3 regions of the Flaviflexus salsibiostraticola genome follow, and region 3 is predicted to be linked to each of the others. Evidence: riboswitches for the same ligand, from Rfam matches in the RefSeq annotation. Region 3 holds a riboswitch; each other region holds the start of a gene.
What was found. Region 3 has a riboswitch for S-adenosylmethionine ahead of EJO69_RS11925 (methionine ABC transporter ATP-binding protein). Riboswitches for the same ligand answer to the same signal wherever they lie in the genome.
Positions count from the first base shown of each region.

Region 1: it holds a riboswitch for S-adenosylmethionine, as region 3 does, so the genes downstream of both, EJO69_RS10025 (hypothetical protein) here and EJO69_RS11925 (methionine ABC transporter ATP-binding protein) in region 3, are expected to answer to the same signal.
Region 2: it holds a riboswitch for S-adenosylmethionine, as region 3 does, so the genes downstream of both, EJO69_RS03990 (LLM class oxidoreductase) here and EJO69_RS11925 (methionine ABC transporter ATP-binding protein) in region 3, are expected to answer to the same signal.

Region 1 is NZ_CP034438.1:2,148,766-2,159,264, forward strand. Features, by position in the region: gene EJO69_RS09995 (dihydroxyacetone kinase subunit DhaK) at 1-118, shown strand, start outside; gene dhaL (dihydroxyacetone kinase subunit DhaL) at 122-754, shown strand; gene EJO69_RS10005 (DUF2254 domain-containing protein) at 977-2,263, opposite strand; gene EJO69_RS10010 (zinc-binding dehydrogenase) at 2,360-3,409, opposite strand; gene EJO69_RS10015 (hypothetical protein) at 3,605-3,859, opposite strand; gene EJO69_RS12800 (GmrSD restriction endonuclease domain-containing protein) at 4,181-5,236, opposite strand; SAM riboswitch class IV at 5,541-5,656, shown strand; gene EJO69_RS10025 (hypothetical protein) at 5,642-6,121, shown strand; gene EJO69_RS10030 (IS30 family transposase) at 6,375-7,778, shown strand; gene EJO69_RS10035 (helix-turn-helix domain-containing protein) at 7,821-9,623, opposite strand; gene EJO69_RS10040 (N-acyl homoserine lactonase family protein) at 9,724-10,499, shown strand, end outside.
Region 2 is NZ_CP034438.1:830,557-841,055, reverse strand. Features, by position in the region: gene EJO69_RS04005 (carbohydrate ABC transporter permease) at 1-321, shown strand, start outside; gene EJO69_RS04000 (carbohydrate ABC transporter permease) at 318-1,226, shown strand; gene EJO69_RS03995 (MusI family membrane protein) at 1,228-1,854, shown strand; SAM riboswitch class IV at 2,072-2,174, shown strand; gene EJO69_RS03990 (LLM class oxidoreductase) at 2,403-3,302, shown strand; gene trxA (thioredoxin) at 3,457-3,825, opposite strand; gene EJO69_RS03980 (glutamate-5-semialdehyde dehydrogenase) at 3,920-5,191, shown strand; gene nadD (nicotinate-nucleotide adenylyltransferase) at 5,181-5,897, shown strand; gene EJO69_RS03970 (hypothetical protein) at 5,928-6,638, shown strand; gene rsfS (ribosome silencing factor) at 6,635-7,009, shown strand; gene EJO69_RS03960 (histidine phosphatase family protein) at 7,006-7,617, shown strand; tRNA gene EJO69_RS03955 (tRNA-Ala) at 7,717-7,789, shown strand; gene EJO69_RS03950 (IS481 family transposase) at 8,079-9,065, shown strand; gene EJO69_RS03945 (IS1249 family transposase) at 9,062-10,168, opposite strand; gene EJO69_RS03940 (IS30 family transposase) at 10,424-10,499, shown strand, end outside.
Region 3 is NZ_CP034438.1:2,551,142-2,561,640, reverse strand. Features, by position in the region: gene EJO69_RS11955 (NAD(P)/FAD-dependent oxidoreductase) at 1-1,036, opposite strand, end outside; gene EJO69_RS11950 (NAD(P)/FAD-dependent oxidoreductase) at 1,038-2,423, opposite strand; gene EJO69_RS11945 (FGGY family carbohydrate kinase) at 2,445-3,860, opposite strand; gene EJO69_RS11940 (DeoR/GlpR family DNA-binding transcription regulator) at 3,894-4,652, opposite strand; gene EJO69_RS11935 (MetQ/NlpA family ABC transporter substrate-binding protein) at 4,909-5,739, opposite strand; gene EJO69_RS11930 (methionine ABC transporter permease) at 5,805-6,482, opposite strand; gene EJO69_RS11925 (methionine ABC transporter ATP-binding protein) at 6,479-7,453, opposite strand; SAM riboswitch class I at 7,447-7,545, opposite strand; gene EJO69_RS11920 (serine hydrolase domain-containing protein) at 7,933-9,183, opposite strand; gene EJO69_RS11915 (HAD family hydrolase) at 9,557-10,198, opposite strand; gene tuf (elongation factor Tu) at 10,392-10,499, opposite strand, start outside.

The DNA of each region.
Region 1 (10,499 bases), 400 kb from region 3:
CGCCCACTTCACCTCCCAGGACATGGCGGGCTTCTCGCTCACCCTCCTCAAGCTCACGGACGAGATCGCCGAGCTCATCGACGCACCCTGCGAGTCCGTCCCGTTCACACAGGGCTGAGGCATGGCAGAGACAGTCAACGCTGAACAGCTCCGCCAGATCCTCTCGGCTGCGTGCCAGGCGATCGTCGACGCCCGCGAGGAGCTCGGCGAAGCCGACCGCGCGACCGGCGACGGCGACCACGGCACCGGCATGGCCCGAGGGTTCGGGGCGGCGCTCGCCGCCCTCAAGGACGCCGAGCTGCCGACCGTGGGAGAGGCGTTCAAGACCGTCGGCGCGGCCGTGCTCAACACGAGCGGCGGAGCCTCCGGCGCCGTGTTCGGGACGATGTTCCGGGCACCCGCCAAGGGCCTCGACGGGGACACGCTGGACGATGCCGGGTTCGCCGAGGCCCTCGAGGTCTCGGCCGAGAAGGTCCGCTCACGAGGCAAGGCCGAGCCGGGCCAGAAGACCATGCTCGACGCCCTCATCCCCGCCGCCGAAGCCGCCCGCGGAGCGGTCGGCCAGGGCCTGCCGGCGGTCGCCCGCGCAGCGGCCGAAGCGGCCGAACGCGGATCCGAGGCGACGAAGGACATGGTCGCCAAGGTCGGCAAGGCCAAGTCGCTGGGGGAGCGGAGCCTCGGCCACCGTGACCCCGGCTCGATCTCGGTCACGATCCTCCTCAACGCCATTGCGGAGGGCATCGAGGCCGCATAAACCTGCCGCACACGCCATGAAGGGATGGCGCTGCGGCAGACAGGCGGGGGCAGGTCAATGACCTGCCCCCACCGCTGTCGTGGTGGCTATTTGCACGGGCCGTTGCCACACTGCTGGCTGACATGCGGTTGGTTCTTGCGCGGCTGGGTCTCGCGCGGCCGGTTCGCAAGCGGCTGGTCGCCAAACCGCTCTCTGTGCCGGAGACCGTCCGGGCGGACGTTTCTACGCCGGAGGCTCTGTCTTCTCCGCGTCGAGAATGCGCCGGGCCCGCTCGACCGACGAGTTCACGTGATCGGCTGCAGCGGTCCCGAGGTCATCGACCATGTCCCGCAGCAGCCCGGGAATCATGGCGGAGTCCTTGCCATAGAAGTGGACCTCGCGCACAACCTCCTCGAGCATGTCGGATACCGACTGGGGTTGATGAACGACGCGAACCTCGCCGTCGCTGTTCGCCATGTAGGGGCTCGGCTCGACCACGGTGACGAGGTACCGGAAGATCCGGTGGAGTTCTTGGACTGCTTGAACTGCGGTCGCGGGATCGTTGATGCCGGGGGAGAGGGCTCGGTCCGCGATGTCGACGAGCTGGCGCAGGCCGAAGGCGATGTCCTGATGGAGCTCCCGTTCGGTACGCAGCTCGAAGGCGGAATGGATGTGCCTCAGGTCGGACTCGCTCGGGTCCCCGTCCCACCAGATGCTGAGGAGCGGCTGACCCTCGACAAGGAAGTCACCCACAGGGCGGTCGATGGTCATGACTGCCTCGTTGCGATCGGCCCATGCCATGAGCCTCTTGTAGTTGATCCACACGAGCGAGCCGTGACCGGTTGCCGTGACCTTCGTTCTCGGGTCGCCCGGGCGCGGTGACCATCCCGGACCCTGCGTCAGCCCAGTCTCCTCCTCGGTCACCGGGTACAGGCGTCTCGCGAGCGCCAGCGTCTCCTCGCCGATCTCCGAGATAGCCTGCGACACCTTCATCGACGACGTGATGAGGTGGATGAAGGCGAGGAATAGTCCGATGCACCCGAGGACGAGCAGGAAGGACAGCGTGACAGCGGCGCGCGGGACGAAGGCGGTGATGTCCTCGTCCTCGCTCCAGACATAGCGGAGCACCGTGAGGGAGTAGATGAACGTGCCGAGGAAGATGCCGAGGGTCGCCTGGACGACCCTGCTGGCGAGGAACCCGGAGAGCATGCGGGGGCTGAACTGGCTGCTGACAAGCTGAAGGACGACGAGCGTGATCGAGAAGGTCAGGCCGGTCACCGAGATCGTCGAAGCGGCGATCGTGCCCAGCACCTCCCGAGCCGCATCGGGGCCGCCCTCGAAGGCAAGCGGAAGCGGCTCAGACAGCGCCCGCTCCCACCGCGGCAGGAGGAAACCGACGAGGATCGCGGCAATGACGCTTGCCGCGGGAATCGCCCAGAACCGCGACCACAGGCGGCCCCAGCGGGTCCTCTTCGGAATGTCCGGAATCGATCCGCGGATCCGGTGCGTGTCATCGTTCGCGTCGCTCATGGGGCGATTCTGTCATCCGATGGGAGCGGGATGTGGAGAAACGGCTCCGCCGCTGTTCAGACAGCGGCGGAGGGAATCAACGCAGTGGGGTGACCGTCAGCGGCGGGGTTCGATGAGCACCTTGAGGTGCTCGCCGCCCTTGGCGGCCTCGAAGGCCCTGTCCGCCTCCTCGAGGGGGAAGCTGGCGGTGATGAGGGGAGCGAACAGATCCGGTTGGCTTGCAAGCAGTGCGAGTGCCTCCTCGTTGTCTGCGTTCGTGTTCGCGGTCGATCCGGTGACGATGAGCTCGCCATAGTGGATGAGATTCGCGTCGAGCGGGATCTCGCCCTTCCCAGAGGGAAGGCCCGCGAAGAAGCTGACCCGGGCGCCTTTGGCCGCTGACCGCAGAGCATCTGTGAACACCTGGCCGACGGGGGTTGCGACCATGATCGCGTCCGCCCCGGCACCGTCGGTGAGCTCCATGACCTGCTCGGACATGTCGCGCTCGCGGGGATTGATCGTGTGGTCAGCGCCCAGCTGCTTGGCGATCCTCCTCCGGTGCGGTGACGTCTGACTGACGATGACCTGTCCGACGCCGCGGTGCTTGGCCACGAGGAGGGCGATGAGGCCGATCGGGCCCGCACCGCAGATGAGTAGCGTGTCATCCGACGTGACGGTGAGAGGGCGCAGACCGCGGACGACTGCGGCGATGGGCTCTGTCAACGAGGCGATCGACAGATCGAGTCCATCTGGGACCACCATGACGTTGCCGTTCGCCACGGCTGCGGCCGGGATGAGGAGCTGCGACGCGAACCCGCCATCGAATGTCAGCCCAACCGACTCGTAGTTCTCGCAGAGGTTGCCGAGCCCGCGACGGCAGGGCCGGCAATGCCCGCAGGCGATGTTGGGTGCGACCGCGACCGGAGTACCGGGGGCGAAGCGATCATCGCCGCTGCGATTCTCGGCAACGACGCCGACGGTCTCGTGGCCAGGGACGCGCGTCGTGCCCGGGGGATAGAAGCGGTGCTCGCCGCGTGCGATCTTCAGATCCGTTCCACAGATTCCTGCGGCGGCGACATCGATGAGGAGCTCGCCCTCCTGTGGGCGGGGATCGTCACGCTCGACGACCCTCATGACTCCATCGCTCTGGTACTCGTATGCCAGCATGTTGCATCCTTCCGGCTTGACCTCATCTCACCCTACTCGGCACAGAAGTCGGCTGCCGCCCGGCATGGCGTGAAGGTCGCAAGCAGGGTGAACTCAACAGTGTGTCAGGCCAATGCCATCAGCCCGCCGGACGCGAGAGTACCGGCGGGCTGATGTGGCAGTCGCGCAGGGCCAGGACCCTGCGTGACTGAGCTGCTAGAGCTTGAGAGCGAAGTTCGCGCCCTCCCAGATGGCGGAGACGGCGTTGCGCGCCTCCTTCGCATCCCCAATCCGGAACACCTCGGGTGCGAGGTTTTCGGCGCCTTCGAGGACGACCTTCGGCTTGACGCCAGCCGCGAGGACGACCTTTTCTTGCTCGTCGAGGGCTGCGGCGACGCAGCCCAGGCGTCTGGGCAGGTCCGTGATGCTTGAGCGGCAGTGCCTCGGCGATGGACTCTCCGCCGGGTCCATTCCCGCGGAGTATCCTCGCGATTGGTTCGCTGCGCTCCTGTGACCTGATCTTTTTCGACGTTATGACGGGAAATCCCGGACGTTGAGGGCACTTGGCCCCGCGGGACTTTCGACCCCGAACTTCCCAATTCGGACATGAGAGTGCCCCATCCAGAAAGCCGTGGGGCCGGGCAATTCCACGCCGGGTGGGCGCGTGAAATTAGACTGGCAGATAACAGGAACCGCAGGTCAGTCGGGGTGCATCGGCGGTGGACTCTCAAATGGGGCGGAAGCTCGAGATAGGTCCCGCCCAGATGGCGAAGCCGGGAACAGCGGGGTCGACTATTCGCAGGCGATGCCGTCGCGGTCGCCGTCCATAGTCGTCCGGTAGCCCGGCTGGCCTTCGTAGAGAGGCGCCGCTCCGGCGGCGCGCGCCGCCGTGCAGTTCTCGTAGTACACGTCCGCGGGCGCAGGGGCAGGGGCTGGCGCGGGTGCGGGAGCAGGTTCAGGTGCCGGAGCCTCCTGGGCTGGGGCCACCGGGGCTGCCTCGACCGGCACAAAAGCTCCCGACTCGGGGATCGTCTGATTCGGGCAGTCGGCGAGGATACGGAGAATGGCGTCCTTTTCGGCCGCCGTCACCCAGAGGCCGTACTTGGCTTTGACTCCGACCTGGCGTGCGACGTAGTCGCACCGGTAGGACTTATTGCTCGGAAGCCACGTCGCGGCATCGCCCGCGCCCTTCTGGGCGTTGCTGCGGCCATCCACCGCGAGGAGGTTGAGCGGGTCGTTGGCAAACAGCTCGCGATCGCCGGCCGACATCTGCTGAGCACCCTTCTGCCAGGCGTCGGAGAGGGCGACGACGTGGTCGATCTGAATCTCTGAGGAGGTGTCCTGGCCGCGCTGGAAGGAGATGATCTCGGCCGTGTAGGGGCTGATGAGGGTGCCGGTCAGGACAACACAGTTCCTCGTGCCGGGCTTGTAGGTCTTGTCTGTGAGATCTCGGTCGAGAATGTCATTGCGGGTGTCGCAGCCGTTTCGGTCCGTGTCTGCCCACCGCTGGCCGAACTGGTCACGGTCATACCCGGTCTTCGGCGCGCGGCCCTTGACCTCGAGTGTGAGCACGACGTCTGCCGCCAGCTGGCCCTCGGCATTCGCCGGTGCAGTGAGGGGTTCAGGCTCCACCGGTGCGGGAGTGGTCTCGACCTCGAGCTCGATCGAGGTGGAATCTTCCCTCGACTCTGGCGACGGCTCCGGCTCCTCAGTCGTCGGACCCGGCTCAACCACTGCCACCGAGGTTTCGTCGCTCTCGTCGGCGGCCTCAGTGATGTCATCCGAAAGGATTGCGGGTCCAGCGCCAACGACGAAGATCGCACCCAGGATCCACCACAACTTCTTCACGCTACGTCCCCAGCCTTCTACGGGTGTGAGTTACCAACAAGTCAAACGTAGCCGCACGAGGGGGCAGAATCGGGCGGCGCCCAATACCCGAGAGCCGTGAACTCTATGAACTCCGTGTTGTTCTGATTGAGTCGCTGGGGGATCGGGGTCAGTGAGTAAACGTGCGCGGTTCCCGAGAAACTCCGTACGGGAGTGTGGATCTCATGGACTGATGGATCTGCGTGCCGCGCCCATTTGCAGGTGAGTCCAACGTGAAGCCAGTTCACGGTTGCTAAGTTTGTGAACCGCTGATACGATCGCATCAGATCAAGAAGTTCGACGTGAAGCCTCTCAGCTTGTCGACTGGCAACCGCTTATCGCACACGGTGCCCCTGAGGGAAGATCTGCCCCCGAGCATGAGCTCGGGTGGAATTCAGCGAGTATAAGGATCAATTCATGGTGGACCACAATCCCCCCACTGAGCGCGAGGCTCAGTCGGACAGCGGCACTGAGCCGACCGCTGTCCTCGTCACTGCCCAAGATGGAACCAAGGTGGGCATCGCCCCTCTCGGGACGAGATGCACGAACTACCGGCCCGGCCACACTATTCACGCGATCCATGCACGACACGCTGGGCTGAGCACGGACTGGGTGCCGGCGCGTGTTCTCGCGGTTGACGGCAACTACATTGAATTTGTGACTGAGTCAGGCACGTGGCGCCGCTGGAACCACAATGCCGCACAACTGGGAAAAATCGCCGAAGTGCCCGACCTCTTGCCCGACGCTGAAGCGGAGTGGTGTAAGCGGTACTGGCTGCTCAGGGTTGAAGTCGATGGCGTGGGTTACCTGCTGTCGCTGGCGGAAAGCGGCGATAATCCCTGCAGTTTCAGGTGGCGTTCGGAATGAGCGGCTGATGGCCGCGTCTGCCGGTTTCTTCATCTAACTCCTGTCTCTGCTCCCCGCGTCCACATATCGGGAGCAGAGACAGTCACCTGCCATCCGTCCAGCATGCGACGGCCGCACTGCTGACGGTGCTCATGGTGATTCACTGCACGCTGGGGAGTCTGGGCGGATTCAATCGATTGTCGCAACACCTTGATGAAAGAGGTGTAAGACGATGGCTACTGCGGACTGGAGTAAGAAGACCAGTGATATGCCAATGGAGGTGCGTCGTCAGTGGCGTGCGGATCGGGCGTTGCGTCCACCGATGCGGTCCCCAGGGCGGCCGGCCCCGTCGCGGGCGGTGCAGCGTCAGTTCTGGACGTTGATCGCTACTGGTATCACTACCGCGGAGGCTGCGGTGCGGGTGGGGGTGTCAGTGCCGGTGGGAACCAGGTGGTTCGGCCATGCTGGTGGGATGAGACCTTTGAGCCTAGATGAGCCTACGGGGCGGTATCTGTCATTTGAAGAGCGTGAGGAGATCGCCATCTTGAACGCGAAGGAGACGGGGGTGCGCGAGATCGCTCGCCGCTTGGGGCGAGATCCTTCGACGATCTCTCGGGAGCTGCGACGAAACGCCGCTACCCGCGATGGTGATCGGGGGTATCGCGCTGTGGTGGCCCAGTGGAAGGCCCAGGAAGCGGCGAAGCGCCCAAAGGTAGCTAAGCTCGCCACCAACCTACGCCTTCGACAGTACGTGGAGGATCGGCTTGCCGGGATGCTCCACGACGAGGACGATCAAGTCGTGCCCGGTCCGCACACCCCGGCGTGGAAGGGTGTGGGCAAGCCGCACCGGGCGGACCGTAAGTGGTTCACTGCGTGGAGTCCGGAACAGATATCGCAGCGCTTGAAGATCGATTTCCCTGATGATGAGAGCATGAGAATCAGTCATGAAGCGATCTATCAATCCTTGTACATCGAGGCACGTGGGGCACTCAAACGAGAGCTCGTCGCGGCGTTGCGCACTGGGCGGGCAGTTCGTAAACCTCGGGCACGGACCCAGCGGAGGAACAAACCCCACGGGCACGTCACCAAGGCGGTGATGATATCCCAGCGCCCTGCCGAAGCCGAAGACCGCGCTGTGCCAGGACACTGGGAAGGAGACTTGATCATCGGCACTGGACGCTCGGCCATCGGCACCGTGGTGGAGCGACGCTCTCGCAGTATCCTGCTGGTGCACCTGCCCCGAGACCCCCGGTGGGGCAAAGTTGCTCCCACCAAGAACGGACCCGCTCTGGGCGGATACGGAGCCGAAGCGATGAACACAGCCCTGCAAACCTCAATGACCCGTCTGCCGCTGCAATTGCGCCGCACGCTGACGTGGGACCGAGGTACCGAGATGGCTGACCACGCTGCCTTCACCCTCGATACCGGCACCAAGGTGTACTTCGCCGATCCGCACTCGCCCTGGCAACGGCCCACGAACGAGAACAGCAACGGGCTCCTGCGCCAGTACTTCCCCAAAGGCACCGACCTATCCAGGTGGGACGCCCACCACCTCGAAGCCGTCGCTCTAGCGCTGAACAACCGACCCCGAAAAATCTTGGGATTTCGAACTCCCACCGAGGTACTGACCGAGCAGCTACAATCAACCCTGAACAGCAGTGTTGCAACGACCGATTGAACCCACACTGTGCGCTGCGGGTCCTGGACGACGTTCAAGGGGTCAGAGTGTGCGACTCCAGCTCGTTGGTTTGGAATGCTCCACGGAGGGGCCTCGAGACTTCAGGGACCATATGCGCAGCCCGAGCTGAATATCGAGGGAGCGAGGCGTCTCCTGCCAGTCCGAGCCGAGGAGATCGCCGATGCGGGCGAGTCTCTGCCGGACAGTGTTCTCGTGGACGACAAGGTTCTGAGCTGTTGCCTTAATGTTCTCGCGCTGCTCGGTATAGACCCAGGCGGTCCGTGTGAGCTCCGTACCGTGCTTGGAATCGTAGGAGATCAGGGCCTGGATCTCTGTCAGTGGCGAATACGCGTGGGGATCGTCCCTCTGGGCGGCGAGGATGACTCCAAGGGAGCCGAGGTCATCTGCTCTGTAGATGCGGTGGGAGGGTCCGAGCGCTTGGAGGGCAGCCATGGCAGTAAGGGCGAGTGCGTGCGCAGGGGCGAAGTCGCCTCCATGGGCCACCTCCCCTCCGAGCGCGCATTGGATCTGCGCAGTCCTTGACCCGGAGCGGGCGATGAAACTCTGAAGGACGGCTTCCGATGGGACTCTCGGAAGAAGGATGCAGAGATGGTCGTGGTGTTCAACGGCGAGGATCTGGTGGCTGCTGACCCCGTGCTCCCTGAGGCTCAGTGTGAGGGCATCTCGCATCGCCCTGTCGAGGTGGGTGCCCGTCGCGTCGTCGGTCTGTACAACTGCGACTGAAGCTGGGCCGCCCAGAAGCAGGGAGTCGAGCCTCTGAGATCCCGACGATGTGAGTCGCCTGCCCTGGAGGAGGTCATCGAGCAGTGCCTGGTCACGCTGCCGCTCCTCTCCTCTCTGGGTTCGCTCGAAGAGGAGGAGTATTCCGAGGAACACGGCCGTTCGCGTCACCCGTGGCAGGAGCTGGTCCGGAACTGCTTCGAAGACGGCAACGGTGCCCAGGTGCTCGGAGTTTGACGTGGCGGCTGCGGCCGTCAGTTGGTTGCGGATCACCGGTCGCCCTGAAATGTAGGCTTGGCGCCCGACGTCGGCAGCGAAGGTTGGCAGGTCGGGCATTGCGTGGACTGTGCCCCTCGCCACGACGGAGCCCTGGGCGTCGAGAATGGCGAGGTCGGCCCCGAGAGCCTTGGCCGCTGTCTGGGCGAAATGCTCGACGCCCTTTCTCTGGGCGAGGCTCTCGCTCAGGAGCGCGTCAAGATCGACGACGGTCTGGAGCGCCTGCAGGCGCTCGGCGCTGTCATCGAAGCTCACTCTGAGACCGGCAAGCGCGGCGCTGACTCTCCTGAACCGGCGGGATTGATCGAGAGCGACGGCTGTGTGGCGGGCGATGGTTGACACTGTGTCGACGATCGTGGGGGAGAAATTTCCGGGCCGGCGGTTTGCGATAAGGAGAGCGCCGTGCAGCGTGCCGTGGACCATGATGGGGACCCCGAGTATGGCGCGGACTCCCTCCCGGCGGACGATCTCATCGATGACTTCCAGGTGAATGATTGCCGGATCGATCAGGTAGTCAGAAGTCTGCACGGTCCCGTGGCCGACTGCAGCCTTCCCAAGCACGCCCGTGCCGAGCGGCATTCGGATCTGTTGGTACTCCCGTGTGCGCACGCCGGTGGAGTACTGGATGAAGGTCTCCTTGGCGTCGTTGAGAGAGATGTAGGCGAGGTCGGATCGAGTGAGATCTCTGGTGAGGGAGGTGATGCGGTCGAGCACCATGTCGATGTCGTGGTTCGCCGCCATGAGGGAGGCGATCGCGGTGACCGCGTCAAGAACGCGGTTTCGGTGCTCGAGCCACCCGAGCCGAGTGGAGAATTCTCTATCGCCCATATCGAAAGAGTGTAATTGTCTCTATGGAGTGTGCGCCACTTCACGTTTAGGGTCTGAATCATGGTTCGCTGTCTGCGACCTTCGATCAGAGAGGATCACCATGAAGCTGCATTTCCTATCAACAGGAATCATGGAGTGCGACCACACGTGGCTTTTGCTCCAGGCTGGTAATACGATCAAGGACCGACACCATAAGCATGAGCCCGCAGCGTGGGGAGAATGTCCGACGCATGCCATCCTCATCGAAACCGACGACGGCAGGATTCTGTGGGACACCGGCGTTCCGCGCGACTGGGAGTCGCGGTGGGCGCCAACCGGCTTCCAGGACTTCTTTCCCGTACAGGAGGACCCCGCGGGTCCCGGCTTCATCGACTCTGCTTTGGCCGATCTGGAGCTGACCCCAGACGACATCGACATTCTGGTCCTATCGCATCTGCACTTCGACCACGCGGCCAACGCGAAGATGTTCGACAACGGCAAGACTCGGATCCTCGTGCAGTCGGATGAGATCGAGGGTGTTAAGACGATTGACGGCGCGTTCAAGGGAGCCCACCTCGTATCCGACTTCGATGGTCTCAACATGGAGGCAGTCCACGGGGACACGGAAATCGCTCCGGGAGTCTCCGTTATCTTCACCCCGGGCCACACGTGGGGCACGATGAGCCTTCGTGTCGATCTGCCGAACGATGGAACCAAGATCTTCACTTCCGACGCGGTGTACATGGGTGCTTCGTGGGGGCCGCCCGCCATCGGCGCCGGCATCGTGTGGGATTCTGTCGGCTGGCTCGAATCAGTCGAGAAGCTTCGCCGCATTCAAGAGCAGACAGGAGCAGAGGTCATCTTCGGCCACGACTCTACACAGCGGGAGTCGATGAA
Region 2 (10,499 bases), 890 kb from region 3:
GAGGCGGCCGAGATCGATGGCGCAACCCGCTGGCAGACGCTCAGGCACGTGACCATTCCCGTCATCATGCCGACCATCACGATCTGCGTTTTCCTCACGCTGTCGAACTCGTTCAAGTTGTTCGACCAGAACTTGGCGCTGACCAACGGCGCGCCGCAGGCCAAGACGGAGATGGTCGCCCTCAACATCGTCAACACGATGTTCGCCCGCATGGGCCAGGAGGGCGTCGGCCAGGCCAAGGCAGTTGTCTTCGTCATCGTCGTCGTCGTCATCGCGTTCCTGCAGCTACGGGCCACCCGGAGCAGAGAGGTCGAAGCATGAGCACCATCGCACAGCCGGTCGGATCGATCGGAGATCCGACACTCACACCGGACGAGAACGTCCAGGAGAGCGGGTCGAAGGCGCGGCACTCGTTCTACTACGTGGTCCTCACGCTGCTCCTCATCGTCTTCCTCGGGCCGATCGTCTTCATCGTCCTCAACTCCTTCAAGCAGCGGTTCTCGATCAGCTCCGACCCGTTCGCCCTTCCGCTCGGGGAGATGTGGGCTGGGCTGCAGAATTACACGACGGGGCTGGCACGGACCGGCTTTTTCGAGGCGATCCTCTGGTCCTTCGTCATCACCGTCTCCTCGGTCGCCACGATCGTCTTCCTGACGGCGATGACCGCCTACTTCATCACCCGTGTCAAAACTTGGTGGACCTCGCTCCTGTACTACATGTTCGTCTTCTCCATGGTCATCCCGTTCCAGATGGTCATGTTCCCGACTGTGAAGATTGCGGACATGCTCCACTTCAACAACCCGGCCGGCATGGTCGTCCTCTACCTTGGGTTCGGCGCCGGACTGTCGGTCTTCATCTTCGCGGGCTTCGTCAAATCCATACCGCTCGAGATCGAAGAGGCCGCCTACATCGACGGGTGCGGACCGCTTCAGAACTACTTCCGCGTCGTCCTGCCGATCCTCAAGCCGACGACCGTCACCGTCGCGATCCTCAACGCGATGTGGATCTGGAACGATTACCTCCTGCCCTATCTCGTCATCGGACTCTCGACGCGGTACAAGACGATCCCTGTCGTGGTTCAGATGCTTGTCGGCTCCAATGGCAATAGGGACATGGGGGCGATGATGGCCATGCTCGTTCTCGCCATCATCCCGATCGTCATCTTCTACCTGTTCTCGCAGAAGCACATCATCGAAGGTGTCGTCGCCGGTTCGGTCAAGGGCTGATATGGGAGGGTGGCTCGCACCCGACTCGAAGCTCTACAACGGGCTCGTCACTGTCGCCGACACCGTCATCGTCAACCTGCTGCTCATCGCCTTCAGCATTCCGATCGTCACGGCGGGTGCCGCCGTCACGGGAGCCCACAGGGCGCTGCTGCAGCAGGCAAGAGAAGAAGGTTCGTCGCCGGCGAGAGCGTTCTGGTCCGGATTCCGGTCGACGTTCTGGCGGTCGACTCTCGTCTGGCTCGTACTCCTCACCCTCTTCACCGTGTCGGCCTGGGAGATCTGGGCGATCAGCCGCATGAACCTCGGCGTGGCAGGCAATGCAGTCATCGTCGTCGTCCTCACGGGCATCGTCCTTCTGGCCGGCTTCGCGGTATGGATCTTCCCGCTGCTGAGCGAGCAGATGGGTCCACTCGGACGCGTGGTGCGCGGCGCGGCGCTTCTCGCGATCCGCCACCTCCCACGCACCCTCGCCGCTCTCGGCCTGCTGCTCGTTCAGCCGCTTATCCTGTACCTGTCGATCGATGTGCTCGGTTTACTCGTCTTCGGTAACCTCATCATCCTTCCCGCCGCGATCCTGTACATGCATGCGCTCATGTTCTCGGGCCCACTCAAGAAGCAGGTGTCCTAAGCGCGACTATGTGATGTAGTTCACTTGCACTGATTTGCAGAAGACAGACCCACCCCGATAGCGGGTGGGTTTGTCCGTTATCTGGTGGATTAGGTCTGGCCCGACAGTGCGTACCGCAGCGGTTTCAGTCGCAAACAGGCGCCCTACTGGAAGGTATCTCAATTGCTGGTCAACAGCATCTTGACATCTGGACCAGTGCCCGTGTTATCCTGGCGGCGGTCCAGAGAACCAGCAACAAGCCCCGGCTAGCTGGTCGACAACCCCTCACGTGCGAGGGGTGCCCCGGGTGACGACCAGGCCTCAATCGGCAAGCGACGCACCGTCCGCGGTGGATAGCACGAAGGAAAATAACATGGCATTGACGAATAACATCCAGACGGCCGGGCAGCGAGTATCGGCTCCGTTCCATCTTCGTCGAATGCGTATGTGGCATAAGTCCATGGCCTGATCCGGCCAACTGGATCCGCCCGGGAGAATCTCCCGCATCGCTCTATGCACCTTCATTCAGCTCCTCACGGAGCGGCTCTGCTATACCCAAGGAACATTCGATGACAATCCAGCTGCCCTCATCACGACAATCCCGCGTTGGCTACAAGATCCCGTCGATCAGCATTGACCTGTCGACCCTCGGAGCGGAGGTCTTTGACGCCTCCTCCGAGTTCGGGGAGGATTTCCCCGTCGAATCCTGCAACCTGCACCGACTCGCCTCGATGACGAGCGCCGCCATCTCCGATGGTCTCGCCGCTGTCACCCTCGGCTCGAGCTTCCTGCTCCGCTCCGATCTCCACATTCGCGACTGCCGGCTTGATCCAGTGCGCGCTGCCGTCAAGCTCACCTCGAGGATCACGGGCCCGATCTATGCGGCGGTGACCGCAGCGAGCGGCTGCGAGGAGGCTCTCGCCGCCGTCAAGGATACGGAGGTCGGTCTTGAGATCCATGTCGCCGACGGCGACCTCGACTCGGCTCTCTCCCTGATCGACAGGGCGCGGAGGAACGGTAACCCCGTCACGGTGGCCCTGACCGGCGACACCGCTTCGCGAATCGACCTCGGCGCCCTCGGAGCGGTCGTCGACAGCGTCCGCCTGCGTGAAGCCGATCCGCATACGGCCCGCGAGATCCGCTACTCGCTGCGGTCGGCTGCCCTCGAGGAGGGCCGCGATCTCCAGGTGACCTCAGATCTGTTCATGATCGTCTCCGCATGCGCGATGGACGCGGAGGAGCGGGCGAACCTCATCACTGCCATCGGCGCCGACCGCTACGCAGAGGGCTCGGCGAGAGTCCTCGGTACCGTGCACGACGTGGCCGACCATATCGAGTCCTGGCTCGCGCTCGGTGCGGCCGACGCGTTCACGATTCTGCCCGGCTCGCTTCCGACCGATCTCGCCTCGACGGTCTGCGGAGTGCTGCCACTTCTCCAGGCGCGGCGCACCGCTGAATCTGCAGAGTAGGGGAGTGTCGACAATCTCTGCATCGCTCAGCAGTTCTCGTCAACCGCAGGCCTGCCGTCAGCAGGCGAGCTGACGCGACAGCGGAGATCGCGTCGATCGATGCCCGACATGAAGGAGCGGGCCCCGAACGGGGCCCGCTCCTTCATGTCTGTGATCAGGATTCGGTGGTCTGCTGCTCCGCGATCTGCGCGCGGACCGCGTCCATGTCGAGCTTCTCGGCCTGGGCAATGAGGTCCTCGAGAGCCGAGGCGGGAACGGCTCCGGCCTGCTCGAAGAGCTTGATGCCATCCCGGAAGACCATGAGCGTCGGGATCGACATGATCTGGAACGCCTGAGCGAGCTCGACCTGATCCTCCGTGTCGACCTTGCCGAAGGTCACGGTCTCGTGCTTCTCCGAGGCCGCCTCGAAGGTGGGCGCGAACTGGCGGCACGGGCCGCACCACTCTGCCCAGAAATCGAGGAAGACTGTGCCCTCCTTGATGGTCTCGTTGAAGTTGTCTTTCGTGATCTCTACTGTCGCCATGTCCAGCTTCCTCTTGTCGTCTGCTTCCCATGAATGGTGATACGTCGGCTGTAACGGACTGGACCCGTGAATAATTCCCTATACGCTTACTCTCATGACGAACACACGAGACGCTGTACGGGAGCTGGCGACGAAGGCGCGCGGCGCGGCACGCGTGCTCAGGAGCGCTTCGACGACCGAGAAGAATGCCGCGCTGGAGGCAATCGCCGTGCTCCTGGAGGAGCGATCGAAAGAGATCACCGAGGCGAACGGGCAGGACATCGCCCGTGGTATCGAGGTCGGTTTGACCGATGCGCTCATCGATCGGCTCACCCTCGACGAATCGCGGATCGCTGGGATCGCCGATGCCGTGCGCCAGCTCATCGCCCTGCCGGACCCTGTCGGCGAGGTGGTTGCAGGCAGGACACTTCCCAATGGGCTCACCGTGCGGAACGTGCGCGTGCCGATGGGCGTAGTCGGAATGATCTACGAGGCCCGTCCGAACGTGACGGTCGATGCGGCCTGTCTCGCGCTCAAGGCGGGAAGCGCCGTCCTGCTGCGCGGCGGCTCCGCCGCCGAGCAGACGAACGTCGTTCTCGTCGCGCTCATGCGGGAGGCGATCGACTCTGTCGGCATTCCGTCCGACGCCATCGCATCCGTGGACGAGTGGGGCCGCGAGGGCGCGACGGAGCTCATGGCCGCGCGGGGCTACATCGATCTCCTCATTCCGCGCGGCGGAGCCGGCCTCATCCAATCGGTCGTCGCGAATTCGACCGTGCCCGTCATCGAGACCGGCGTCGGCAACTGCCATGTCTTCATCAACGCGGATGCCGACAGGGACAGGGCCGTGGCCATCGCCGTCAATGCAAAGACGCACCGCCCCGGTGTCTGCAATGCGGCAGAGACGCTCCTGCTGCATGAGGGTTTCGAACACGGGGGTGCAGTTCTCGCCGCTCTGGCCGACAGGGGAGTGACGCTCCACGTCGATGAGGCGGCTCGATCGCTCGCCGAGCAGGCGGGCGTCAGCCTCGAGCTGATCAAGGATGCGACAGCCGAGGATTGGGACACGGAGTACCTGTCGCTCGATATGGCAGTCGCTGTCGTCTCGTCGGTTGATGAGGCGATCGCCCACATCGATCGCCACTCGTCCGGGCACACGGAGGCAATCGTCACCGACTCCGTCGCAGACGCCAACAGGTTCGTCGCCGCAATCGACTCAGCGGCGGTCATGGTCAATGCCTCGACGCGCTTCACCGATGGGGGCGAGCTCGGACTGGGCGCCGAGATCGGCATTTCAACCCAGAAGCTTCACGCACGCGGGCCCATGGGCCTCGCTGAGCTCACGACGACGACGTGTGTCGTTGAAGGGTCGGGGCATGTCCGCTAGCGGCTTCCCGGTCACCGCGGAGCACGACCTCGCATGGATCGAGGCTCCGCATCCGAACGATCAGCTGCATCGCCGAATCGGTGTGATGGGCGGCACCTTTGACCCGATCCACCACGGCCACCTCGTTGCCGCATCCGAGGTCCAGCATCGCTTCGGGCTCGATGAGGTCATCTTCGTTCCGACCGGCGAGCCGCCGTACAAGCAGGAGCGCGAGGTATCGCCGGCCGAATATCGCTATCTCATGACGGTCATCGCCACAGCGTCGAACGCCCGCTTCTCCGTGTCACGAGTGGACATCGACAGGCCGGGCCTCACGTACACGATCGACACGCTGCGCGACCTTCGGGAGATCTATCCAGACGATGAGTTCTTCTTCATCACCGGCGCGGACGTCCTGCCCCAGATCCTTGATTGGAAGGATGCCTCCGACCTGTGGGAGCTCGCCCATTTTGTGGGTGTGAGCAGGCCGGGCCATACGATCGCGTCGAACGGGCTTCCGGCCGAGCGTGTCACCGTCGTCGAGGTCCCGGCCATGGCAATCTCGTCAACCGACGTTCGCGAGCGGGAGCGGATCGGTGTTCCCATCTGGTATCTCGTTCCGGACGGCGTGGTCCAATACATCCGCAAGTACGGACTCTACTCGCCCAGCCGCATCCCTCGCGTGTCCCAGCCGGGAAGGGCGGCACGTCAGCGGCAGGGACGATAGGATGAGAATCATTCAAGCGAAGGAGAACCGATGAGCGAACGGATGTCGCGGCGCGAGATGCGGAAAGCCGGGCTTCTCAAGGCCAAGCGCGAGGCAGAAGAGCGAGAGCGGGCTGCGCTCGCCAACGAGCCCGACACGGCCGAGGCGTCTGACAACGCACCTGCGGGTCCTGCTCGCGCGACGATTGACCGCCCCGATGATGAGCCGACCTACGAGGAAGCGCAGTCATCGCGGCCCGGCGCCGACCGTGAGGCCGAATTGGGCGAGACTGCCGAGACTGAGGCTCCCGCGCCAGTTGGGGCAGAGAGCCCTGCCTCGGGCCAGCCGGACGACGGCAGCCCGTCACAGGCGAGCCCTGAGCGGACGAGCGTCTTCGACCGATTCTCCACCTCGAACGATACCGAGTCCCGCGCAGTTGTCGGCGTTGAGCAGCCGACCGAGAGCGCCGAAAGGGCAGAGCTCGCCGAACCGGCTGTCCCGCAGGACGGCGAGGCAGGCGACGAGGATTACGCAGGTGCACTCCGGGCCCGGCTCAAGTCGAAGCCGCCCGTCCAGGACGGGCTGGTCGATGATGATGTCGACGAGCCGGAGCCGAGCCGGTGGAAGACCATCCTTCTGTTCCTCATCCTCATCATTGTCGGCTTCGGCGTCGGCATCTTCCTCGGCTCCCTGATCTTCGCGGGTGGCGACTCCGCCTCCGCGCCCCACCTCACCGATTACCTCTACCCTGGAGCGCTGTGACAGCCACCCCCGATTCCGTCGCCCTTGCCCGTACCGCCGCCTCGGCCGCCTTCGAGAAGGTCGCGACATCCGTCGTGGCAATCGATGTGTCCGAGCGGCTCGTCCTCACCGATGTCTTCGTCGTCGCCTCTGGCGAGACAGGCCGGCAGGTGCGCGCCATCGTCGACGCAGTCGACGAAGCGCTGCACAAGGTTGGGGTGAGGAGGCTTCGCAGGGAGGGCTACGAGGGCGAGGCCCACTGGGTCCTCGTCGACTACGGCGACCTCATCGTCCACGTCCAGCAGGACGAGGACCGCGAATACTATGCGCTGGAGAAGCTCTGGGCCGACTGCCCGTCGATTGATGTCGCCGACCTGGAAGGTCAGCGTTGATCTCTCGGATCATTCTGTGGCGGCACGGGCAGACCGATCTCAACAGGCAGAGACGCCTTCAGGGCTCCAGCGACTATCCGCTCAACGACACGGGGATCGCCCAGGCGAAGGCGGCCGCGAAGAAGATCGCCGACCTGGGCCCAACCCATATCGTCTCCTCAGATCTGAGCCGCGCCTACGACACGGCGGCCCGGCTCGCGAGACGGACCGACCTGGAGATTGTTGTCGATCCGCGGGTGCAGGAGCGCAGCTTCGGCTCGTGGGAAGGGCTGACCGCCGACGAGATCGCCGAGGTCGACCGCGAGGGGCTCACCAAGTGGCGTGCCGGCCAGGAGCCCGGTGGTGACGTCGAAACGCGCGAGGCCTGCGGCCGCCGCGTCGTCGAATCGATCGCCGACTGGAGTGGCAGGCTCGCCGATCATGACGACGCGGTGCTCGTCATCGTCTCCCACGGCGGTGCGATCTCGAACGGCATCATGTCGCTGCTCGGGACCAATCCGTCTCTGTCCCAGCCGCTGGCGGGCATGGATAACTGCCACTGGGCGGTCCTCGCCCCGCAGGCCAATCGCACGCCGGCATGGCGGCTCATGGCCTACAACCTCAACTGACCGTCAGCGAACTCTGTTTAGGATCTCCCCCTGTGGCGGTCACCACCCCGACGGATTTGGCAATGAGGGGGTGTCTCGGCTTAGACTTATCAAGCACTCGGGGCTATGGCGCAGTTGGTAGCGCGCTTCCATGGCATGGAAGAGGTCAGGGGTTCGAATCCCCTTAGCTCCACAATTGAAGACGTACTAGAACTCCTGACATCAGTCGATGTCGGCTCTGGTGTGAGGGCGGCGAAGGGCTCAGCGAGTCGGATCGTCGCCCTTTCGTCTTCGCTGATCTCGATGCCGTCGGTGAGAGTTATAGGCCAAAAAGTGTGTCTGGGTTGGGCGTGTCTAGCTGTACTGACCGGACAGGTTGGTTGAGGCAGTGCGATGACACGCGCTGACTTGTGACGTGAAGAGAGGGCCTTCCGCGATTGAGTGGGAGTTGCGAAACCAGCACTCCGAGGAAGGCCCTCCGTATGTCCCACGCTAATGCAGCCCTGACCCCTCGCGCCCGTTTGACCGTCGCCCGGCTCGTCGTCGACCAGCAGGTGCCGATTGCCGAGGTCGCGGCTCGGTTCCAATGCTCCTGGCCGACGGTCAAACGCTGGGCCGACCGCTACAGGTCTGGTGAGTCCATGCAGGACCGTTCCTCTCGCCCGAAGACCTCGCCCCACCAGACCCCGTTGAAGATCAGAAGACGAATCGTGAGCCTGCGGCTGCGGCTACGGGAAGGACCGGTCCAGCTGGCCGTCCGGGTCGGGCTGGCACCCTCGACCGTTCATCAGATCCTGCGCCACTGCCGACTGAACAGACTCGCTCACGTAGACCGCGCCACCGGGGAGCCGGTGCGCCGCTATGAACACCCCCACCCCGGCTCGATGATTCACGTCGATGTGAAAAAGCTCGGCAACATCCCCGACGGCGGCGGCTGGCGCTTCGTCGGTCGCCAACAGGGAGGCCGCAACCGCATAGCAACGCCGGACAAGGCCCGCAACCACCACCACAACCCGAAGATGGGCCACGCCTTCGTCCACACCGTCATCGATGACTACTCTCGCGTCGCCTACGCCGAAGTCCACAATGATGAAACCGCTCTCACTGCCGTCGGGGTGTTGGAGCGGGCCACAGCCTGGTTCAACACCCGAGGCGTCACCGTCGAAAGAGTGCTCTCCGACAACGGTCCGGCCTACCGCTCGATATTATGGCGCGAAACCTGCGCCAGGCTGAAGATCACAGCAAAACGGACCCGCCCGTACCGACCCCAGACCAACGGGAAGATCGAGCGCTTCCACCGCACCCTGGCAGACGGGTGGGGCTACGCCCGCTGCTACACCTCAGAAACCGAGCGACGAGACGCCCTACCAGGATGGCTGCATCACTATAATCATCACCGACCCCACACAGCCTGCGACAGGCTCGCCCCAATCACCCGCTTAACCAACCTCCCCGGACAGTACATCTAGCGTAGTTCTGTCCAGTCCAGGGCGGTGTCGTATTGGCGGGGCTGGTTCTGTTGGTGTGCCGCGTCGGCGCGGATGTGGGCGTGGTGGTCGTGGTAGCGAGCGGCTGTTGTGGCGGGGTCCTCGGGGGCTTCGGTGCGGTAGTACAGGTACCAGTCGGTCAGGGCGCGTTGGTGAGCTGGTGGCATTCCTCGATGTGTGGCGATCAGCGCCTTGAGGGGTGAGTTGATTCCGCCCTCGAGCCGGTTTGTGGTGCGCGGTATTGTGCCGGTCACTGCGTGGAGCTCTGGGTTGAGGTGGGTGAACAGGTCACCGGCCCGTGCCCGTGTGGTCAGCACTGCGAATGCTCGCCGTGATCGCAGGTGGGTGTAGTCCGTTGTGGGGTGGCCGTATCTGTCCCGGCTGATGGTTCTTTCGTTGAGCGTGGGCTTGTGGTGGGCGTGGACGCGGGCGAGTTCTTTCTGCCAGGCGATGGCTTCGTCGCGGGTGGTGACTTGCATGAGGGCTCTGGTCAGAGACAGGGCGTCTTTGGAGGGCCCGAACACGGGCCGGAACGTGGTCTGTCGTTTGACGTTGAGGAAGACGTGGAACAGGCAGCGTTGGATGTGTGTGGTGGGCCAGCTGGCGCGCAGGGCTTTGGCGATGCCGGAGCCGCCGTCAATGACGACGATGCGTGGTGGGGGCAGGGTATCCATCAGTACCTGCCAGGAGTGGGCGTTCTCTTGAGTGGCCCAGTGCCAGGCGACGACATGGGTGGGGCTGGAGGCGATGAGGCAGACCATGTTCCCGATCCATGTCCCGTCGAGAATGAGGACGTCATGGACTTCTCCGGTGAGGATTGGGCGCGGCTGGATCTGCCATAGGTGTGCGATCTTGCGCCGGAACGTGCGCGGTGAGATCCCGACTGTTGCCGGGTCGAAGCTATCGAGGAGCCAGGACACGAACCAGCGCAGCACGTGCCGGTCGGTCAGGGCCGGCTTGGTCAGGGTGGTGGAGCTGCCGCAGCGAGTGCATCGGAACCGTTGGGCACCTGCTGTGGTGTAGCCATTCTTCTTCAGTGAAGCAGAGCAGATATCACACGTACGCCGGTAGGTGGGAGAAGGCATGGATTTAATACTCCAGAAGTATTAAATGTCAGACCTTCTCCCATGCCCTCAACGATAAACCAGGATCAGAGACACACTTTCTGACCTATAGCTCCTTGGGGCGTATAGGACATTTCGTGTTGCTGGGATCCGGGTTTTTCGTTGGGTGGATTCAACCGGTCAGCGCAACACCATCGATAATGTACTCAGAGGTGTGATGTGGCAAAGATCGGTAGACCAGGACTCCCGTCGGATCGACGGCAGCAAGTGTGGGACATGTGGAAGACAGGGGCATCAATCAGCGAGATCGGTCGAACCGTGGGCTCCCCTCCAGGCTCAATCTTCTCGATCC
Region 3 (10,499 bases):
CGGGCCGGATGATGTTCGGGCTCACCCACCGAAGCGGGCTCTCGACGACAAGAGCCACTCCCGCCGTGGGTGCCCGCCCTCCCCCGAGGTGGGCGAGGACCTGGGCGGCCACGTGCTTCCCATCGAGCGCGGCGACATCGGCCGTCTCGACCGGGTGGAGAAGGTTGCCGATGGCGAACACTCCGTCCTTCGACGTGCGCAGGCCGGCGTCGACCCTTGGAGACTTCGCGGCCGGATCCATATCCAGACCCGCCATCCTTGCCAGCTCGTGATCGGGCACCCAGTCGCCTGTGAAGACGACCCAGTCGGCGTCGATGACGGAGCGGCGTCCGCTGTCCAGATCCTCGATCTCGACTCCGGTCACCCGGCCCCTGCCGATGACCCGGACGACCTTCGAACGTGTGACGACCCTCGTGCCGAAGAGGAGCCTGCCCGGCCCGCGGAACACCCGGTACGACTCGCTCGTGGGATGTTCGGTGACGAGGGCGACCGGCTTGGCGCCGGCCTCCTTGAGCGTGAGTGCGGCCGACCACGAGACGAGCTCGCCACCGATGATGACGGCTCGGCCGCTCAACCTTTCCCCATGGAGATGGACCATATTCTGCAGCTGGCCGGTCGTCAGGACCCCCGCCGGACGGTCACCGGGGATCCGGCGGGCCATGCGCGGGCGTTCTCGTGCGCCCGTCGCGAGGATCGTCGCCCGGGGCCGGATGAGAATCCTGCCCTCGGGGCTGGTCGCCTCGAGCCCACCATCGTCCGCATAGCCGGTCACCTGGGTGCGTGTCATGATCTGCGCCCCGGCCTTCTCCGCCTCGGCGACGAGCCTGCGGGCGTACGCCGGTCCGGTCATGAAAGACTTCCTGTCTCTCATGCCATAGCCCGGGTGATCGGAGTGGCGGGGGATGCCGCCGGCGGTCTTCTCCCGATCGACAACGAGGACATCTGTCGACCTGGCCAGCTCGGCCGCCGCGGTGAGCCCGGCAGGTCCTGCGCCGACGATGAGCACGGAGGGGGTGAGGGTCGTCGTGTAGGACATGTCAATTCCCCTTCGCTGAGGCGTTGAACTGGGCGCTGACCTCGGCGCCGCAGAAGAATCCCTGGCATCTGCCGTTCATCGCCCGCGTCCGCCTCCTCAGCCCGTTGATCGTCGTGGGCGGGATCGTCGAGTTCATCGCATCGCGGATCTCGCCGCGGGTGACGCGCTCACAGAAGCAGACGATCTCCCCGTAGGCGGGGTCGGACTCGAGGAGCTCCCGATCCGCGAACGGCCGCATCTGGTGCTCCCCGAGGGGCGGCATGGTCGGCGGCTCCGGAAGGTCATCCCTCTCCGTGAGGTTCATGTGGTCGGCCAGCATGCCCATGACGTGCCTGCTCACCGCCATGGCGGACGTGAGCCCGGTGGAGCGGATGCCCGCGGCGATGAGATAGCGCTGGCCCTCGTCGACCTCGATGAGATAGTCGGAGAGGTTGTGCGCCGCTCGCAGGCCCGCGTACGAACTCGTCACCTCCTCGTCCAACAGCTGGGGGAAGATGTGGGCGCCCTTCTCGAGGAGGAACTCGAAGCCCGATTCGGTGGTCGACGTATCGAGCCTGTCCTCACCGTCGTCGGCCGTCGGGCCGAGCATGACGTTGCCGAACGCCGTCGGGCTGACGAGCACGCCCTTGCCCTTCTTTGACGGCACGGCCAGGACGATCCTGTCGACGAGCTCGGCGGACAGCTTGTCATAGACAAAGAGCTCGCCCTTTCGGGGGTGGATGCGGATGCGGTCGTATCCGAATCTCTGATCGAGGATGTCGCCGCCGAGACCCGCGGCGTTGATGACCCACCGAGCCTCGACGTCACCGTGATTCGTGCCGAGCACGGTCGTCTCCTCGCCGACGGCTACGTGGGTGACCTCGTGGTCGAGGAGCAGCGTCGCGCCCCTCGTCACCGCTTCGGTGGCGAAGGCGAGCGGGAGCGACCATGCGTCGATGATCGACTCATCGGGCACCGTCAGCCCGCCCCGGACTCCGGCGCCAAGGTGCGGGAGCAGGCCGTAGACACTGCCGGCATCGATGATCTCGGTCTTCGTGTAGCCGTTCTTCTCTGCCTTCTCCTGGAGAGAGGGGAGTGTCGCCTGCTCCTCCTCATCCCACGCGACGAGCACGGCCCCGCAGCGCTTGAGCGCGACGCCGGTGGCCTCGCAGTACTCCTGGGTCAGGTGGTATCCCTCCCGGACGAGTTCGGCCTCAAGGGTCCCCGGAGTTGCATCGAACCCGGTGTGGAGGATCGCCGTGTTCGCCTTCGACGTCCCCTCGCAGACGTCCTCGCGGACGTCGAGGAGGGCGACGCTGGCCGAGGTGCCGGCGAGGTCGCGGGCGATGGCGGAGCCGATGACTCCGGCTCCGATCACCGCAACGTCATAGGGTGGTATGGCCTTCATGTCAGCCTTGTCCTGTCTCTTCTAGAATTCGAGGTTCGCCTCGACGGCGGCCCGCCAGCGCCTGCGGAAGTCGAGTGCCTGCTCAGCGGGAATCGAGGGCTCGTATGATGCCTCGGCCTCCCACGAGTACGGAGCGTCCTCGACCGGCATGTCCGGGTCGAGCGCGAGCCGCATGGCGGCGGCCACGCCGAGTGCCGTCGCATGGGCGGACGGGTAGGTGTCGATCGGCACCTGCAGCAGATCGGATTGGATCTGCATGAGGACCTTCGACTTCGTCAGCCCGCCGTCGACCTTGAGCCGGGCGATGGGGGCGCTGCCGTCCTCGGCAATGAGGGCGGCGAGCTCGGCCACCTGGGCGGAGATCCCCTCGAGAACGGCGCGAGTGACCTCTGGTCTGCCCGTCGAGAGCCGCATGCCGGTGAGGAAGGCCCCGGCGTCCGAACGCCACCACGGGGCGGCGAGCCCGGCGAACGACGGCCCGCAGATAACCCCATCCGAGTCGTCCGCGGCGATCTCGTCAAGCTCCGTTGCATCAGCGATGATCCCCATGTCCCTCATCCAGCGCACCGCGGTCGCGGCCGTGTACACCTGCCCATCGACGCAGTAGGAGGTCTTACCGCGCACCGTCCACGCGACCGATGTCGTCAGCCCGGTATCGAAGCGATGTGCCTCATCGCCGGTATTGACGAAGAGGAAGGCGCCGGACCCATAGGTGCACTTGCTGTCGCCCCGGTCGAGGCAGCTCTCGGCGAGGAGCGCGGCCTGCTGATCGACCATGAGCCCACCGACCGGGATCTCCCCACCGAAGACGCCCGTCGTCCCGACGATCTCATCGGAGGCGACGAGCCGCGGCAGCGGCTCATCCTGCAGTCCGAAGATCTCGAGGAGCTCGTCGCTCCACGTCACTGAGTCGATGTCGAGGAGGAGCGAGCGGGAGGCGGTCGAGGTGTCGGAGACGAACTCCCCCGTCAGCCGGAACGCGAGCCAGGCATCCGTCATCGTCACGACGCCCTCCCGCGTGAGGTTCTCACGGACCCAGGCGAGCTTCGGTGCGGCGAAGTACGTGTCGAGGACGAGCGCGGTCAGCTCGTGGATGCGCTCCTTCTTGTCTGCGAGGCGGTCGACGATGCCCTGCGAGCGCTTGTCCATCCAGTTGATGCAGGGGGTGAGCGGTTCTCCGGTCGTCGGGTCCCACGCGAGGACGGTCTCCCCGACGTTGGCGAGGGCGACTCCGTCGATCGGCCTGCCAGCCTGGGCGATCGCCTCGCGACCGGCGTCGACGATCGAGCTGTAGAGCTCCTCAGGATCCTGTTCGATGGCGTCCGGGGACAGATGGTTGAGCGTGACCGGCTTCTCGACGATGGCGTGGATGCCGTCGTCGTCGACGACGATCGCCTTTGAGCCCGAGGTTCCCTGATCGAGTGCGAGGATGGCCATGGATGATCTCCCTTTCGGTCTTCGTTGACCTGGTCAGGCGAGGAGCAGGTGTGCTCCCCTCTCCGTGAGTGTGGTGGTGTGGTCAGCGGACAGGCCGCTGTCGATTGCGATGTAGGACGGCGTCTCGACGCCGCACAGGCGGTAGGGTGCGATGCCGCCGACCTTCGTCGAATCGGCGACGACGATCGACATCGCCGAGTTGGCGAGGACGGCCCTCTTGACGTGCATCTCGTCGAAGTCATAGTCGGTCACGCCCGCGTCGGCGTCGATCGCCCCGATCGAGATGATGGCGATGTCGGGGAAGAGCGAGTCGAGGAACGACGTCGCCATGCTCCCCGAGAGGGACAGCTCCGACTTGCGGAGCCGGCCTCCCGAGACGATGATTTCCGCGTTCGGCAGGTGCGCCAGCGTCGCCACCGCCCGCAGCGAGGCCGTGACGATGGTTCCGGAGAAGGTGGGTTGGATCGCCCGTGCCAGGGCCTCGACCGTTGTGCCGAGGTCGAGGAACACCGTCGCATCCGACGGAATCAAGGCCACGACGCGCTCCGCGATCCGCTGCTTATGGGCAGCGGCAACGCTCTCCCGCTCCGAGTGAGGCGGCTCGGTCGATGTCGGGACGCCGACCGCTCCCCCGTACACCCGCTTGAGAAGAGAGCGTCTCTCGAGTTCGAGGAGATCACGCCGAGCGGTTTCGACGGAGACGCTGTATCGCTGGGCGATGTCCTCGGTCTCGACCCCGCCGCGGGCGCGCAGGTCCTCGAGAATGAGGCTTCTGCGTTCCTGAGCAAGCACGATTCCTCCTTGAATCCGACACCTGCACCCTAGCCCAACCCACAGAACCGGGCAATATTCCACACAAACTCTGCACGCACGTATGTCCTGCCGCCGTCGGTCGGTTTCTCGCGAGCCTCCGTGGGCGCCCGAGAACCCGCGGCCACCTCACTATCCGTGTCCCGCTCACCACACTGCCTTCGCGCACGACGCCGCCCACTCTGCATACGACGATGGGGCGACCGGCAGTGCCGGTCGCCCCATCATGCGTCACCCCTTAGAAGGCGGGGACGACCTCACCGTTCGGGTAGGTGTCGGTGATGAAGTCGGCGACCTCCTGCGAGTGCAGGAGCTCCTCGAGCGTCTGGATCGCATCAGCCTTGTCCGAGTCGGTGCGCCACGCGAGGATGTTGGCGTAGGGGTTGTCCTCGCCGGACTCGATGGCGATCGCGTCCTCAGACGGGACGAGCCCACCCTCGAGTGCGAAGTTGCCGTTGATGATGGAGATTGCGACCTGGTCGAGGGTGCGGGGCAGGTTCGGGGCCTCGACCTCGACGAACTCGAGGTTCTTCGGGTTGTCGGTGATGTCGTAGATCGTCGGGTTCTCAACCGAGCTGTCGACGGTGATGAGGCCGTTGTCCTCGAGCAGCCACAGTGCGCGGGCCTGGTTCGACGGGTCGTTGACGAGAGAGACCTTCGCGCCGTCCTCGAGCTCATCGAGGGACTCGAGCGAGTCGGAGTAGACGGCGTAGGGCTCGATGTGGATGCCCTCGCCGTGCTCGAACTCGAAGCCGTTCTCCTCGACCTGAACATCGAAGTACGGCACGTGCTGGAAGAAGTTCGCATCCAGCTCGCCCGAGTCGAGGTTGCGGTTGGGCAGGACGTAGTCGGAGTACTCGACGATCTCGAGATCGATCCCGGCCTCGGCGGCGAGATTCTCGTCGATGAAGGCGAGGATGTCGGCGTGCGGCACCGGCGAGGCGCCCACGGTCAGCGTGACGGTCTCGCCCTCGGCGGCGGTCGTCTCCTCGGCGGTCTCCGCATCGGAGGAGCAGGCGGTCAGAGTGAGTGCAGCAGCGGCTGCGAGCGCAATGAATGTACGGCGCATAGTTCTTGTTCCTTTTGTGGGTGGTGACAGGATGTGTGAGTTCTTGCTTCCCGGTACGCGGCGACTCAGCGGTGGTCCACGTACCGGCTGAGCATGTCGCCGAGCGTCTGGACGATCTGAACGATGACGATGATGACGACGATCGTGATGATGAGGACGTCGAGGAAGTACCGCTGGTAGCCGTAGTTGTAGGCGAGCGCACCGAGTCCGCCGCCGCCGACCGTGCCGCCCATCGCCGAGAAGCCGATGATCGTGATGACGAGAACGGTGATCGACTGGATGATGCCGGGCATGGCTTCGCGGAGAATGACGTCGCCCATGATCCGGGTGCGCGTCGCCCCCATCATCTGCGCGGCCTCGATCTTCCCGGTATCGACAGCGAGGAGGTTCGTCTCGACGAGGCGCGCGAAGAATGGGATCGACCCGACCGCGAGGGGGAACACCATTCCCCGCCAGCCGATGTTCGTCTGCATGACCCAGTCGGTGACGGGCAGCAGGATGATGAGAAGAATGATGAAGGGGATCGACCGGCCGATGTTGACGACGGCCGAGAGGATCTGGTTGAGAACCGGGGCGGGGCGAATGCCGGTCTTCGCGCTCGTCACGAGGAGAATGCCGAGCGGAAGCCCGAGAAGCACGGTCGCGAGTGTCGACCAGCCGACCATGAGGAGGGTCTCGACCGTCGCACTCCACAGGGAGTTCTGAATGACGGGCTGATCGAACCACAGCATCTCTGTCCTCATGCCGCACGCTCCTCTGCGTCGATGCCCTGCGCCCTCAGGGTCGCCACCGTCTGGGCAGCCCTCGTCGGGTCGGTCGCGATGACGAGCCGGGCGACCTGGTTCGCCCCGTGGGTCTCGAACGTGCCGGCCGTGACATCCCCGCCGAGCTCGGCGATGACGCCGAGGACATGCGAGCTCGACGGCTCGCCCGGCCGGGATGTGAACGCGACGTCGATAAGCACCTTGCCCTCCGGCGGGTCATCGACCCGCGGCGGCGGCACGATCGCACGACCGAGGCGCGACGCCGTGTCGGCGACGATCTCGCCGACGTTGCCGGACTGGACGACGCGGCCCTTCTCGAGGAGGGTGACGCTGTCACAGGTATCCCGGACGACCGACATCTCGTGCGTGATGATGACGACCGTGACGCCGGTCTGGTCGCGGACGTCCTTGATGAGGGTGAGGATCTGGTCGGTGGTCTGCGTGTCGAGCGCCGAGGTCGGCTCGTCGCACAGCAGTACAGCCGGGCGCGCCGCAAGAGCTCGCGCGATGGCGATGCGCTGTCGCTGTCCGCCCGAGAGCTGAGACGGATATGAATTGCCGCGGTCCCCGAGGCCGACGAGGTCGAGGAGCTCCTGGACCCGCTCGCGCCTGTGGCCACGGTCGAGGCCCGCCACCTTGAGCGGGTAGGCGATGTTCTGGCCCGCCGTGCGGGCATCGAGAAGGTTGCCGCCCTGGAACACCATGCCGATCGAGCGGCGCGCGATCCGCAGCTCCTTCGGGCCGAGCGCGGACAGGTCCTGTCCGTCGACCCAGATGTGACCTTCGGACGGTTTCTCCAGCGCGGTGAGGCAGCGGATGAGGGTGGATTTGCCGGCACCCGACTGGCCGACGATGCCGTGGATCTCTCCGGCGGGGATCGAGAGATCGATACCGTCGAGGGCAACAACAGGCCCCGGGTATACCTTGCGGACTCCGTCCAGCGTAATCATCGATCTCCTCCATCGGTCCTGGCGGTAGCACCGAACGCTCTCGGTTGCTGCAGCTTCTGCGAGCCAGGTCTCTCAGCTGCTCTTGATGGTCATCTAATTAGACACGCTCCGTGCCGAGACGCGACCGCATGTCTCACATAGCGGTATTGACCTCGACGAGCCAGAGCCTGCCAGCGAAAGCTCTCCCGCCGGAGCGCTCAGTCTATGGGACGGCCCGGGCCATGGCGAGACCGGTGAGCCAGATCATCACGCCGGACAGAAGAATGCAGAGGGTCTCAGAGCCCGACCGTTGACGGATGACAATATGGTCCAGCACGTTCCAATTCGCCCGAGCGCATCTCGGAGCTGAGCCGCAACCCCATCAGACTCAAAGCGGCCGGCGTGGACATCGTTCAACACGACATCCCACACCGGCCGCTTCGCGGCATCTCCTGCCCGTGGACCGCTGAGGTCGTCCTCGGCGTACCGAAGCAGGCTTGTTAGTCGATTACGGCCGCATTGGCTGCGGCGATGATGCGGAGGTTCTGCGGCAGCGCCCCGTCGAAGCCCGGCGTCGACATGGTGAGGATGACCGTGTCCCGCTCAGGGTTGTTGACGAACTTCGTGCTGAAGAAGCCCTGCCAGCTGTAGGCGCCCTTTCCACCGAGGTAGTGGATCGATCCGGGAGGTGCGTTGACGCCCTCCTGGAGGTCGACCTGGTAGCCCCACTTGTTCTGGGTCAGCTGCCAGTTCGTGAGGTCGCCGATCTGGTTCGACGTCATCTGCTCCACCGCTGCGCGGCTGACGATGCGGACACCATCCAGCTCACCCTTGTTGAGGAGCATCTGAGCGAACCTGAAGTAGTCCGACGCGGTTCCGTGGAGCCCGCCGGCGCCGCTGAAGTAGGTCCGGTGCTCGCTGAACGTGTAATCCGGGCCGAGATTGCCCATGCCGAGCGGGGCAGTCCCCACCTGCTTCTCGTCGCGGCCGGCCCAGTAGACGGCGGCAATGCGGTCCCACTGATCCTTCGGAGGGAAGAACCACGTCTCGTTCATGCCGAGCGGTTCGAAGATGTTCTTCCGAAGATAGGTGTCGTAATCCATGCCCGACACGATCTCGACCAGGCGACAGAGAGTGTCGACGCTGTTGTTCGAGTAGTCGAAGGCCTCCCCTGGGTGGGACATGAGGGGCATCTTCGCCAGGATGTCGATGTTGCTCTCGAGCGTGATCGGCGGGGCGTTCAGATCGTCCATGAGCCCGGCCTCGGCGTAGAGCTTCGGCACGACACGGTAGTTCTGTGGCGTGAACAGGTCGTACCACCACGAGTTCGTCATACCGGCGGTCATCGACAGGAGGTGGTGGATGGTGATCTCACGCTTGGGGGTGACGAGCTTGACCTCACCCCAGTTGTTGAGCTCCGCGACTTTGACATCGGCGAAGGCCGGAATGAACTTCGAGATCGGGTCGGAGAGCGAGATCAGACCCTGATCCCACAGCTGCATGACGGCAACCGCGGTGGGAACCTTGGACATCGACGCGAGCCGGAAGATGCTGTCCGTCTGCATCGGCACGTCGTCGTCTGCCTTGCCGAAGGCTTTGAAGTAGCACACCTTCCCGTGGCGGGCCACCAGGACGACCATGCCCTGGTAGGCGTCTTCGTCCATGTGTCCTTCGACCAACCTGTCGATGTTGGCCAGGTACTCACTGGACATCCCCACGCTCTCGGGGTCTACAGTCACGATGTTGTTCACGTTGTCTCCATTCTCAGCACGTCAGTGTGCTGATCCTCTGGCCCGTGGCACATCCCATAGGCGGGCCTTTTCTGACAGTATGCGACCACGTGAGCCAGGGTCAACGGTTCAGGAAAAGTGGGTGCAATCGGCGGCTTTCGCAGTGAAGGCGGGGATGCCGCGAAGGTTCTCAGCCTGACGAGTATCTGACCAACAGAGCAGATGGCACCGGCTCCTCATGCGGCCTCGGCCGAGGACCCATGACCATCCCGAACGTCGTGGCCCCACTGGTGCGCGAAGGAGCCGGCCGCCGACGCGCCCTTGGGCGACCGCGGCTGCGCGGAGCAGGGAAGTCTATGCCGCCGAGGGTGTCGGATAGATCGGCTGCCGAGGGTCAGAGCAGAGCCGCGAGGACCCTGAGCTCCAACTTCATCACGTTCACCACGGTCGCACCGGCACCGCGTGCGGATGTGGCCCCGGGGATGGAGTCCTCGAAGGCGAGGCAGTCGGCTGGTTCGACCCCGAGTCGGTCCATGGCAGTCGCGTAGGGTGCCGGGTCCGGCTTGCCGGGGAGTGGTTCGTCGCCCGTCACCTGTGCCGAGAAGTAGGCCTTCGGCAGGCTGTCGATGGCGGGACCGACGAGGTGGATGGGTGTCGCGGTCACGAGGGCCTGCGGGATCCCCGCTCCGTGGAACGCATCGAGAAGGTCAACGGCTCCCGGCATGAGGTCCGGGTCAGGATAGACGTGCTCCGCCATAAGATCGGCGACCTCCTGGAAGAGGACCATCGGCTCCGCCGCATCGCCTCCATCCCGCTGGAGGATGCGGTGCAGATACTCGGCGTGCGCCTGAGTCGACGACCCGTGAAGGGCAGCCTCGTCCTCCCCCGACCATCGACCGCCCCGGCGTTCGACGACCTTCTTCGACAGGGCGACCCATTGGGATTCGGTATCGGTGATGGTTCCATCCATGTCCCAGAGGATGGCGGCGGGTTCTGATTCGAGTCCGCAGGCGCGGAAGACGTCACGGAGGTTCATACGGTCCAGGGTACTCGAGGCCCTCTCCCCCATTCGCCAACCGTCACCAATCCTCAGAGGCAACCGCTGCCCACACACGGGTCTGTCAGGCCAGAGACCATGGCCGCGACCACGACCGCGACGAGTGCCTCCGCCCGAGAGACACGTATGCCCCGACCGAAGCCGGGGCATACGAGAGAGATCTAACCGATCATCAGGCGAGGATCTTGGTGACCTTGCCTGAACCAACGGTGTGGCCGCCCTCGCGGATAGCGAAGCCGAGGCCCTCCTCCATGGCGATGGGCTGGATGAGCTCAACGGT